Regions from separate parts of the Bradyrhizobium sp. SZCCHNR3119 genome, predicted to be linked through region 1. Evidence: predicted binding sites of a transcription regulator. Region 1 holds the regulator's gene; each other region holds the start of a gene.
The links. Region 1 encodes LexA, which represses DNA repair genes until DNA is damaged. Its sites were predicted from a motif close to TGTTCNNNNTGTGTTCNG; they were not measured.
Positions count from the first base shown of each region.

Region 2: a site for LexA is predicted at 1,895-1,912, ahead of QX034_RS28550 (DUF3072 domain-containing protein). Genes of this name have one in related genera too.
Region 3: a site for LexA is predicted at 1,170-1,187, ahead of QX034_RS28385 (single-stranded DNA-binding protein). Genes of this name have one in related genera too.

Region 1 covers NZ_JAUEUV010000002.1:999,216-1,002,488, reverse strand. Annotated here, with positions in the region: gene QX034_RS31980 (hypothetical protein) at 1-220, opposite strand, end outside; gene QX034_RS31975 (hypothetical protein) at 305-745, opposite strand; gene lexA (transcriptional repressor LexA) at 1,006-1,704, opposite strand; gene glp (gephyrin-like molybdotransferase Glp) at 1,984-3,195, opposite strand.
Region 2 covers NZ_JAUEUV010000002.1:281,778-285,050, forward strand. Annotated here, with positions in the region: gene QX034_RS28535 (glycoside hydrolase family 3 N-terminal domain-containing protein) at 1-478, shown strand, start outside; gene QX034_RS28540 (hypothetical protein) at 475-762, opposite strand; gene QX034_RS28545 (4'-phosphopantetheinyl transferase family protein) at 826-1,572, opposite strand; gene QX034_RS28550 (DUF3072 domain-containing protein) at 1,654-1,848, opposite strand; gene QX034_RS28555 (NUDIX hydrolase) at 2,031-2,417, shown strand; gene QX034_RS28560 (hypothetical protein) at 2,462-2,848, opposite strand; gene QX034_RS28565 (hypothetical protein) at 3,040-3,231, shown strand; gene QX034_RS28570 (group II truncated hemoglobin) at 3,250-3,273, opposite strand, start outside.
Region 3 covers NZ_JAUEUV010000002.1:238,412-241,684, forward strand. Annotated here, with positions in the region: gene QX034_RS28380 (outer membrane protein) at 93-872, opposite strand; gene QX034_RS28385 (single-stranded DNA-binding protein) at 1,344-1,835, shown strand; gene gyrA (DNA gyrase subunit A) at 2,025-3,273, shown strand, end outside.

The DNA.
Region 1 (3,273 bases):
CGAACGTGCCGAGATGATATTCGGATGCGTCGTCGTCCTCGTCGCCATCCGACGGGCTTCGCGATGGCGGTGGAAGCTCCACCAGGGTGAACAGCGCATCGGGATGTTGCTGCCAGACCGCGATATCGTCGGCCGTCACGGTCAGCCATCCGAACGTGAATATGTAACGACCGGGCTCAGTGATGCGCCCGGCCTTTTGCCAATTGATCTTGTTGACCACGGGCCATTCTCCCCCCGGCGAACCATAACTTCCGCCGAGGGCCGAATGTTCCCATTTGTCTTCGCATCCGTTGCGCTTCTCAGTTCAGGTGATCGAGATCCGCCGCACCGGCGTCGTTTCGCTGCTGCTCGAAGCCTCGGTGCCCAGCGGCCTGCGCTCGGCCGGCTGCTTGGTCGCGGGCAATTGCAGCACGGTGACGCGTTGTCCCTCGCAGAGCTGGGTCACCAGCACATGCCGACCATCTGCGAACTCGATCGCATCATGGTGGCGATCGGGCACATGCTTCTCGATCGTGTTGAACTTGGCCACGCGGTCGCGGATCGTGCGGGTCCAGATCCAGCGGCTGTCGTAGCGAACGTCGTCGGCAAACGCCAATTCCGTCCCGGGCAGCATACACACGGCGACATTCGGCTCGCTCTCGGAGGCGAAGCCGCGGGTCGAGGTTCCGCGGAACGTCGTCGAGATCAGCGTTTCCCCGACTTTCGCCGGGCGGGACGCAACAGCATGCAGGCTATAGTCACACATCGGATCGCTCCTCGTTCGAGATAGCAACCCACGCTCCCCCCGGACAGGCGCAGGCCTCTATCAGAGTGGACATCAGGAACGATGTTAGCGCGTGCTTGACGGCAATTCTGCGCTGATCTGCACCCCGTACGGCGCTTCGCGATCACAAGCGTTTGAGCGTGTTGCATCGCGATCGAAGTGCAATCATCATCAGCGCCGTCGGAAGAGACCTCCAACGCGTCAGATCAAATTGCGCGCGATCCAGTTCGCGCGCGTGACGATCAGTACTTGCGGTACAGCCCGATCAGCTTGCCCTGGATCTTGACGCGGTTGGGCGGCAGGATGCGGACTTCATAAGCGGTGTTGGCCGGCTCCAGTGCGATCGAGGCGCCGCGCCGGCGGAAACGTTTCAAGGTGGCTTCCTCATCGTCGATCAGCGCGACGACGATGTCGCCGGTGTCGGCGGAGTCGTTGCGCTGGATCAGCGCCATGTCGCCATCGAGGATGCCGGCATCGACCATCGAGTCGCCGCGGACTTCCAGCGCATAATGCTCGCCGGAGCCGAGCATGTCGGCCGGGACGCTGATGGTGTGGCTGCGCGTCTGCAGCGCCTCGATCGGCGTGCCCGCAGCGATGCGGCCCATCACCGGGACGGCGACGGGACGATCGCCCTCGTCGATCGCCGGCGTGCTGGTGCGCACCTTGCCGAGATTACCTTCGATGACAGACGGCGTGAAGCCACGCCGGTTGTTCGCCGCCTGGGACAGTTCGGGCAGCTTGATCACCTCGATGGCGCGCGCGCGATTGGGCAGGCGGCGGATGAAGCCGCGCTCTTCCAGCGCGGTGATCAGACGATGGATGCCCGACTTCGAGCGCAGATCGAGTGCGTCCTTCATCTCATCGAAGGAGGGCGGCACGCCAGCTTCCCTCAGACGTTCGTTGATGAACCGCAGAAGTTCGTACTGTTTGCGCGTCAGCATCTCGACCAGATCCCCAGGTTGATGTGTCGTTCTCGCCCGAGACGTTCTTGTTCAAGACGCTCTCGTTCAAGACGTTCTCGTTTGAAGCGTTCTCGTTCGAAACGTCCTCAGTTCGCGGCGCCCGCAACATCTTCGAAACAAATCATGAACGGACACTATCTGTTCGATATGTGTTCTGCAATCATTAATTTGCAATGAAGGTGGTGCGCAAGATGCCTGCTCGATGCCCGCAAAATAGCTGCGAGATCCCTGGCGGTATATTTGGCAGCTGCACCCTGTTTAGTCTGGCAGCCTCAGAATCTCGCAGACGGAGCCGGCACTTGCCGCGGGCGCAAAAGCCGGGCGGATCACCAGGGCCTGCGATAGCGCGAGGTTGCCGAGCAGCGAGGAATCCTGATGCGTCACCGGCGTTGCGACCAGCGCGCCGTCGGCGCGCACCTCGAGCCGCGCGCGCAGATAGTCCTCGCGGACGTCGTTGGCGGCGAGGTCGCGGCCGAGCAGCGCAGTCTCGCGGGCAGGGTGGATTTGAGCCAAGCCCACGAGCTTCCGAATCAGCGGCACCAGAAACAACAGGCTGCAGACATAGGAGGAGACGGGATTGCCGGGCAGGCCGATCACGCGCATCTGGCCCAACCGTCCATGCATCATCGGTTTGCCCGGGCGCATCGCGATCTTCCAGAACGCCATGTCCACGCCCTCGGCGTCCAGCGCCTGCTTGACCAGATCATGATCGCCGACCGAGGCGCCGCCGGTCGTGATCAGGATGTCGGCTTTCGCCTCGCGCGCGCGGCGGATGCCTGCGACCGTCGAGTCCAGCGTGTCGGCGGCGATGCCGAGGTCGATGGGATCTGCACCCTCGGCGCGCGCCAGGGCGCGCAGCGCGTAGCCGTTGGAATAGACGATCTGGCCGGGACCGGGATTCGACCCCGGCATCACCAGCTCGTCGCCGGTGGCAAGCAGCGCTACCTTGGGGCGGCGGTGCACCGGGAGCTCGGGATAGTTCATGCTGGCGGCGAGCGACAGGTCGCGATCGCTCAGGCGTCGGCCGGCTTTGAGCAGCACGTCGCCTTCGTGGAAATCCGCGCCGGCCGGGCGAATATGCCGGCCCTTCCTGGCCGCTTCGGTGATGGTGACGTGGTCGCCATCCGCGATCGTGTCCTCCTGGATCACGATGGCGTCGGCGCCGTCGGGAACGACGCCGCCGGTGAAGATGCGCGCGGCCTCGCCGGGCCCGAGCGTGCGATCGAACGGCCGGCCGGCCGCGATCTCGCCGATGACCTTGAGCGTGGCGCGGGCGCGGTCGGCATCCGCGGCGCGGACCGCATAGCCGTCCATCGCCGACATCGGCTGCGGCGGCTGGGTCCGCAGCGCCGCGACGTCCCGCGCCAGCACCCGGTGATAGGCCTGGTCCAGCGCGACCTTTTCCTCCGGCAGCGGCGCGGCGCCGTCGAGCACCAAGGCCAAGGCATCAGAGACCGGCATCAGGGCCATGAAGAGTTCCTTCCGAACAGGCCGGCGCAGCGCCGACCGATTCCGCCTTCTAATCGAAGCTTCGATGCAAGGCCAAGC
Region 2 (3,273 bases), 720 kb from region 1:
GCATTTCCCGGGCCTTGGGCGGGTGACGGCCGATACACACCATTTTGCAGCACAGCTGCAGACGCCGGTTGCTGAGCTCGCGGCTTCGGATTGGCGCCCGTTCCGCGAGGTTCTCAAGGAGACGCAAGCCGTGCTGATGGTCGGCCACGTCAAGCTCGAGGCCCTCGACCCGAAGCGGCCGGCGTCGCATTCGAAGGCGGTGCTCGATGGTCTGATCCGGCAGAGCTGGAACTATAACGGTATCATCATCACCGACGATCTCGTCATGGGCGCCATCTATGGCGGCGACGTCTGCAAGGCCGTGGTCGAAGCGCTGAACGGCGGGGCCGACCTCTTGCTCGTCGCTTATGACGGCGCGCAATTCTACCGCATCTTCGGCTGCGCGCGACGGGCGCTCGAACAGGGACAGCTCGATTTCGCCGCGTTGGCGCGCAGCGAAGAGCGGCTGCGACGCCGGCACCTCAGCGAAGCGGATTAGCGTTGCCCGTTGCCGGTCCAATCGCGCCAGGACACGCGCGACAGGCTGCGCAGATCTGTGCCGAGCGGCCGTCGGGTCTGGCGTTCGTGCTGGGCGAGCACCTGTTCGGATTCACGGATTTTGGCTTGAAGGTCCGAAAACTGCCGCTTGGCCCGTTCGAGCGCCTTGGCATCCGAGCTCTCACCGATCGTGAAGCGTGCGGTTTCGATCTGCCTCAACGCCGCACGATTCTTCTTGAGCTGTGCGCGATGCCAGGCGATCCTGCTGTCACTGTCCGCAACCATGCTGAACTCCTCGGTCGTTCCAAGAGTAAACAACGCAGCGGTGATTCGCGACATTTTCGCCCCTCATCGAGCGCTCCGATCAAGGACGTTCATCTCGCCGGGCTCGACAGATACACGGGAAACTGGGATGGCCCTGCCGGCTGTGCCGGACCGAATCGCCAACGCGAGCGCGTGATGTGGAGTCGGCCGATCCTCCAGGAACATCCATCTGGCCGCCTCGCTTGGATCGGACGGCTGAAAGGTGATCGCGGTCGGCGCGAAAGCAAACGAGAAGCTGTCGAGTGCGCGCGACAGACCCTCGCCGGTCGCCTTGATCAGCGCCTCCTTCAACGTCCAGAGACGGAAGAAGATCATCGCCCGGTCCGCGGCGGGAGCAGCCCGCATGAGGGCAACTTCGCTTGCGCTGAAATAGCGCTCGGCGATGTCGAGGCTGGCGTGCTTGGGCGCAATCCGTTCCACGTCCACCCCGATCTCGGCGTCATAGCCGACGGCGCAGGCGACAAATCCCCTGGTGTGCGACAGATTGAACTTGAGGCTCCCATATCCGAGCCCCGGCGCGATGCGCGGCTTGCCAAATTGCTCGCTCGCGAACTGCCAAGCCTCCGGCGCCAACGGAGCCGCGTGGCTCAGCGCCTGCCGGAGCAGCCAATGCGCGGCGAGGTAGATCTCACGGTCGGCGTCGAAGTAGAACCGGTCGGCGCGCGCCAGCTCCTGCGCGTTCAGGCAAGCGCGCCAATGGGCCAGCAGTGCTGGCGGAGCAGCATCGACTTCCATCAGCCAGAGGCGGATCTCATTGCATTTGGCGGTCATGCGTTCTGCCTGATCAGCGCGGGGCTCGGACGAAAATCAGGCATCAGGGTGACCGTCAATTTTGGACCGCGGAGCATTGCGTCATTTGTCGATGCCGGCTTGCTCACGCAACCGATCGATCAACTCCGATGCTTTCGCCTTGGTCAGTTGCTTCCCACTCGGGTCTGGCGCGTGCGCCTGCTCGCTTTGAGTTTTCATATAGGGCGCCTGGGCGCCGGTCATTGGGTCGCGCCCTGAAACCCAATCGTCAGGGTCTTTCTTCATATTGTCAGCCATATAGTTCTCTAATTGTATCAGGGCCCGAACGGCTCCGACGACCGATTGTTCCCGATATGTTCTTGCGTCGATATACTCGCTATACAGAGACGCCGCCGATACGGACAGTTACGGATCGCGCGACTCTTTGAAACCTGGAAGACTACTATCCACTTTTGATCAGGAGGAAGTGCGAAGTAGAAATGGCGAAGGCATCCAAGCTCGTTGCGGTCAGACGCGGCAAGGTTCTCCTGGTTCGGCGGCGAGTCGACGGTCTGTGGATGTTTCCCGGCGGCCGCAAGCGACCTCGCGAGACGGACAAGGCCTGTCTCAAGCGCGAGATCAAGGAGGAGCTGCCCAAGCTCAAGCTTGGCCGTCTCAGGCTCTGGAAGGAGGTCACGGCCAAGAACAAGCGGTCCGGGCGGAGGATGAGCGATGCCATCTTCATCGCCAAGTATGCCAAGGGCCGGCTCGAGATCGGTGATACCAGGGAGCTCGATCGCGCCGAATGGCAAAAGCCGCGTGGCGTCCGCCTGACCCCGACTTCGCGCTACATCTGCGACCGTCTGTTTCCGAAGCGGGACAATTAGATTAGTAGCGCCGGTGATTGGAAGGCTTGCAAGCCGCAGCAGGATCAGACCTGATGGGCCCGCTTGGAGACCTGGCCCGGCGAGGAAAGGCCGGAGATCGATGGCGACAGAACCGGGCGCGTCGGGCGTTTGGAGCGATACCAGCACTGAAAATTGAAGACCGAACCGACCACCAGCAGCGGCGCGGCCGCGATCAAGGCGAAGAACGGCGAGAGCGGTTTCGGCGTGATCATTTCGAGCACCATCTCGGACGCCATCCAGACGGTCGCGAACACCACGGCGAAGTCGAGCGCCGGGATCCGCAGCCAGTACAGCACAGCCGTGACGAAAATGGCCGGCGCCAGGGCCGGGCCGATCATATAGACGTTCAGCTCGGGCGGCGTCAGGGCATCGAGGAGCATCGAGGCCAGGAGCCACAGGCTGACGAACATCACTACGGCGTCGACATGTCTCACGCGCCACCTCCGCTGTGACAATTGGGCGCATGAATTTGTCAGGCTTGTGACCCCCGCCGTCAAGTGTCCGCGTGCCGCTTGCGGCTATGGTGCCCGATTTGTCAGCATCCGAGGCGCAAATTGGCCTCCGCTCCGGAACATCTGGGCCCGACCGGCGTTGAGAGTTCATGTCAGACAAGACCCCAATCCGTCCGCCACGGATCCTGACGCCCGAAGAACGCCGCGCCCGCGATGCGGCGCGCAGGGCCGATGCCGAGCAGGCCATGCGCGAACATCAGGAGGCCCAACGGGCGTTTAATGCCAACCGCGAGCGGCTCAGGGCCGAACGCTTGGCGCGCGAGGCACAGAAGGTGGAGTAGCCCGTCACCGTCGGCCGGTCAGCGGCTTCGCATCACGTTGGC
Region 3 (3,273 bases), 760 kb from region 1:
GCAGTTCCCAGCCAAGGGGGCGTCGAACCAAACCGGCAACCAACAAAAAGGCCGGCGCGAAGCCGGCCTTTCCGAGAAGAGGATTTGCGCGTTTAGTAGCGGGCAATGATCGGGCCGCCGAAGCGATAGTTCAGCCGAACCAGGCCGATATCGGCATCCTGTTTGATGCGATCGCTGGCAGAAAACGCGCCAGCCGGCGTGACCGAGTCGACGGTATGCCGGCCAAGAAAGAGGTGGTCATATTCGACGCCCACCGACCAATTCGGAGCAAAGCCGTATTCAAGGCCGACGCCGATGGTTCCACCCCAGCGGGTGTTGTCAGCGGAGTCGACGAGGGTGCCCACAACGTTGAAGGTCCTGAACCTGTCTCCGACAACCGCGACGCCGCCCTTCCCATAGACCAGAACATTGTTCCAGGCGTAGCCGACCTGGCCGGTGATCAGGCCGAATGCGTTGATCTTGGACTGATCGGTGAGGCCTGCGGCAACAAGCGCGGTGCCGCCCAGCAGATTGACGTTGCTGCCACGGAAGTTGGCCCAGTTGCCCTGGCCTTCGACGCCGAACACCCAGCTCGCCATCTGCCAGCGATAGCCGATCTGGCCGCCGGCCGTCGCACCGGTCGCGTCGTGGCAACCCTCGTCCAACGGTGTCGCCAGCGTACCAAAGCCTGCGGAGGAAACCAGATCCCAGCACTTATGGCTCGAACCGCCGCCGGCGTTGATGCCGATGTAGAAGCCGCTCCAGTCATAAAGCACCGGCGCAACCGGAGGTGGGGCTTTGGTGTATGGACGTGCAGCGAGGTCGGCGGCACTTGCAGGCGTGACCAGTCCCAGGGCGATCAAACTCACGGCACCAAGTAAAATCTTTCTCATCAGAAGTTCTCCCGCATTGCGCGCTTTCATTTGGGTCCCCCGGAAAGCGCCAACTAACAAATCTGTCCGACCGCCGAGGCGGCTTGTCATTGCTTGTGCAGAATACGCGATTCAACTCAAAATGCTGTCGCCAAAAAGCCACACCCTGGTCGCGAAATGGGAGTTCTGATGGCGTCATAAGTTAATGAAAGTGCTTAAGTATCTGGGATGCCATGGAACTTCATTCCGGTTCCCGGCGGGAACTTGGTCAAATTTCGCCTCAAACGGGAACTCTACGCATGGTTGTGGGAATAGGATTCGAACAAAGCTGGAACGTGGCGCGACGGCTTGCTATATGTGGATAATCAAGGAGAAGGCGGGTCGCCGGCGCGACAAGCGTATAGGGTCCGCCGACTGAGGAAGGACCCCAGCCGCCGCATGCCGATCGGCCGGTGGGCACCGGTCCAGGAATTCGAGCCGCGGGAGAGTGTGATGGCGGGAAGTGTGAATAAAGTGATTCTGGTGGGCAATCTCGGCAAGGATCCCGAGATTCGGCGCACCCAGGACGGGCGGCCGATTGCCAATCTCAGCATCGCGACCTCGGAGACATGGCGCGACAAGGCGACAGGTGAGCGCAAGGAAAAGACCGAGTGGCACCGCGTCGTCATCTTCAACGAGGGGCTTTGCAAAGTTGCCGAGCAGTATCTGAAGAAGGGCGCGAAGGTTTACATCGAGGGCGCGCTGCAGACCCGCAAATGGACCGATCAGAGCGGCGTCGAGAAGTACTCCACCGAGGTGGTGCTGCAGGGGTTCAACTCGACGCTGACGATGCTGGATGGCCGGGGCGGCGGTGGCGGCGGCAGCTTTGCCGACGAGCCAGGCGGCGATTTCGGCATCGGTGGGCCGTCATCCGCACCAGCGCCGCGCCGGCCGGTTCCGGCCGGTGGCCGCAACAGCGACATGGACGACGACATTCCGTTCTGATCGCCGGCGGGGCGCGTTGAGAAACGCGGGTCTGGCGCCACATTTTCCTCGACCGACGAGCGCCTTAAGTCACTGGAAAAACGAACAGAAAAAGCCGCCCCTTCCGTGCGGGGAGGGGTGGTTTGCGGGGCTGCGATGCGCTATATGATTCGCATCGATTTCCGCGTGCAAAACTGACCGGATCCCCAATTGTCCGACACTGAAGATGAGAAGCCCGGCGAGCCGGGCGGACCTTCCGACATTCGCCCCGTCTCCATCCTCGACGAGATGAAACGCTCCTACCTCGATTACGCGATGAGCGTGATCGTGGCGCGTGCGCTGCCTGACGCGCGTGACGGGTTGAAGCCGGTGCACCGCCGCATCCTGTACTCGATGTACGAGCAGGGGCACACGCCGGACAAGAAATACGTGAAGTCCGCCCGCGTGGTCGGCGACGTCATCGGTAAATATCACCCGCATGGCGACCAGTCGATTTACGACGCCATGGTCCGCATGGCGCAGGACTTCTCCATGCGCGTGCCGCTGATCGACGGCCAGGGCAATTTCGGCTCGGTCGACGGTGATCCGCCGGCAGCCTATCGATACACGGAAGCGCGGCTGGCGAAGTCGGCGATCCCGCTGCTCGACGACATCGACAAGAACACGGTCGACTTCGTTCCGAACTACGACAACTCTGACAAGGAGCCGTCGGTCCTTCCGGCCAAGTTTCCGAACCTGCTGGTCAACGGCGCCGGCGGCATCGCGGTCGGCATGGCGACCAACATCCCGCCGCACAATCTCGGCGAGGTGATCGACGCCTGTGTGGCGCTGATCGACAATCCCGCGCTCACGATCGACGAACTGATCAACATCATCCCGGGCCCGGATTTCCCGACCGGCGGCATCATTCTCGGACGCGCCGGCATCCGCTCCGCTTACCATCTCGGCCGCGGCTCGATCGTGATGCGGGGCAAGGTGACGATCGACACGATCCGCAAGGATCGCGAGGCGATCATCATCTCGGAGATCCCCTATCAGATCAACAAGGCCACGATGGTGGAGCGCATCGCCGATTTGGTGCGCGAGAAGAAGATCGAAGGCGTCGCCGATCTGCGCGACGAGTCCGATCGCGAGGGCTACCGCGTGGTGGTCGAGTTGAAGCGCGATGCGGTACCCGACGTGGTGCTGAACCAGCTCTACAAGTTCACGCCGCTGCAGACGAGTTTCGCCGCCAACATGCTCGCGCTCGATGGCGGCCGACCGCAGACGATGAACCTGAAGGATTTCCTGACGCTGTTCATCGCCTTCCGCGAACAGGTGGTGACGCGGCGGACCAAATATCTGCTCGGCAAGGCCCGCGACCGCGCCCATATCTTGGTCGGTCTTGCGGTTGCGGTGGCCAATATCGACGAGGTCATCCGGGTCATCAGGACGTCGCCCGATCCCGCCACAGCGCGCG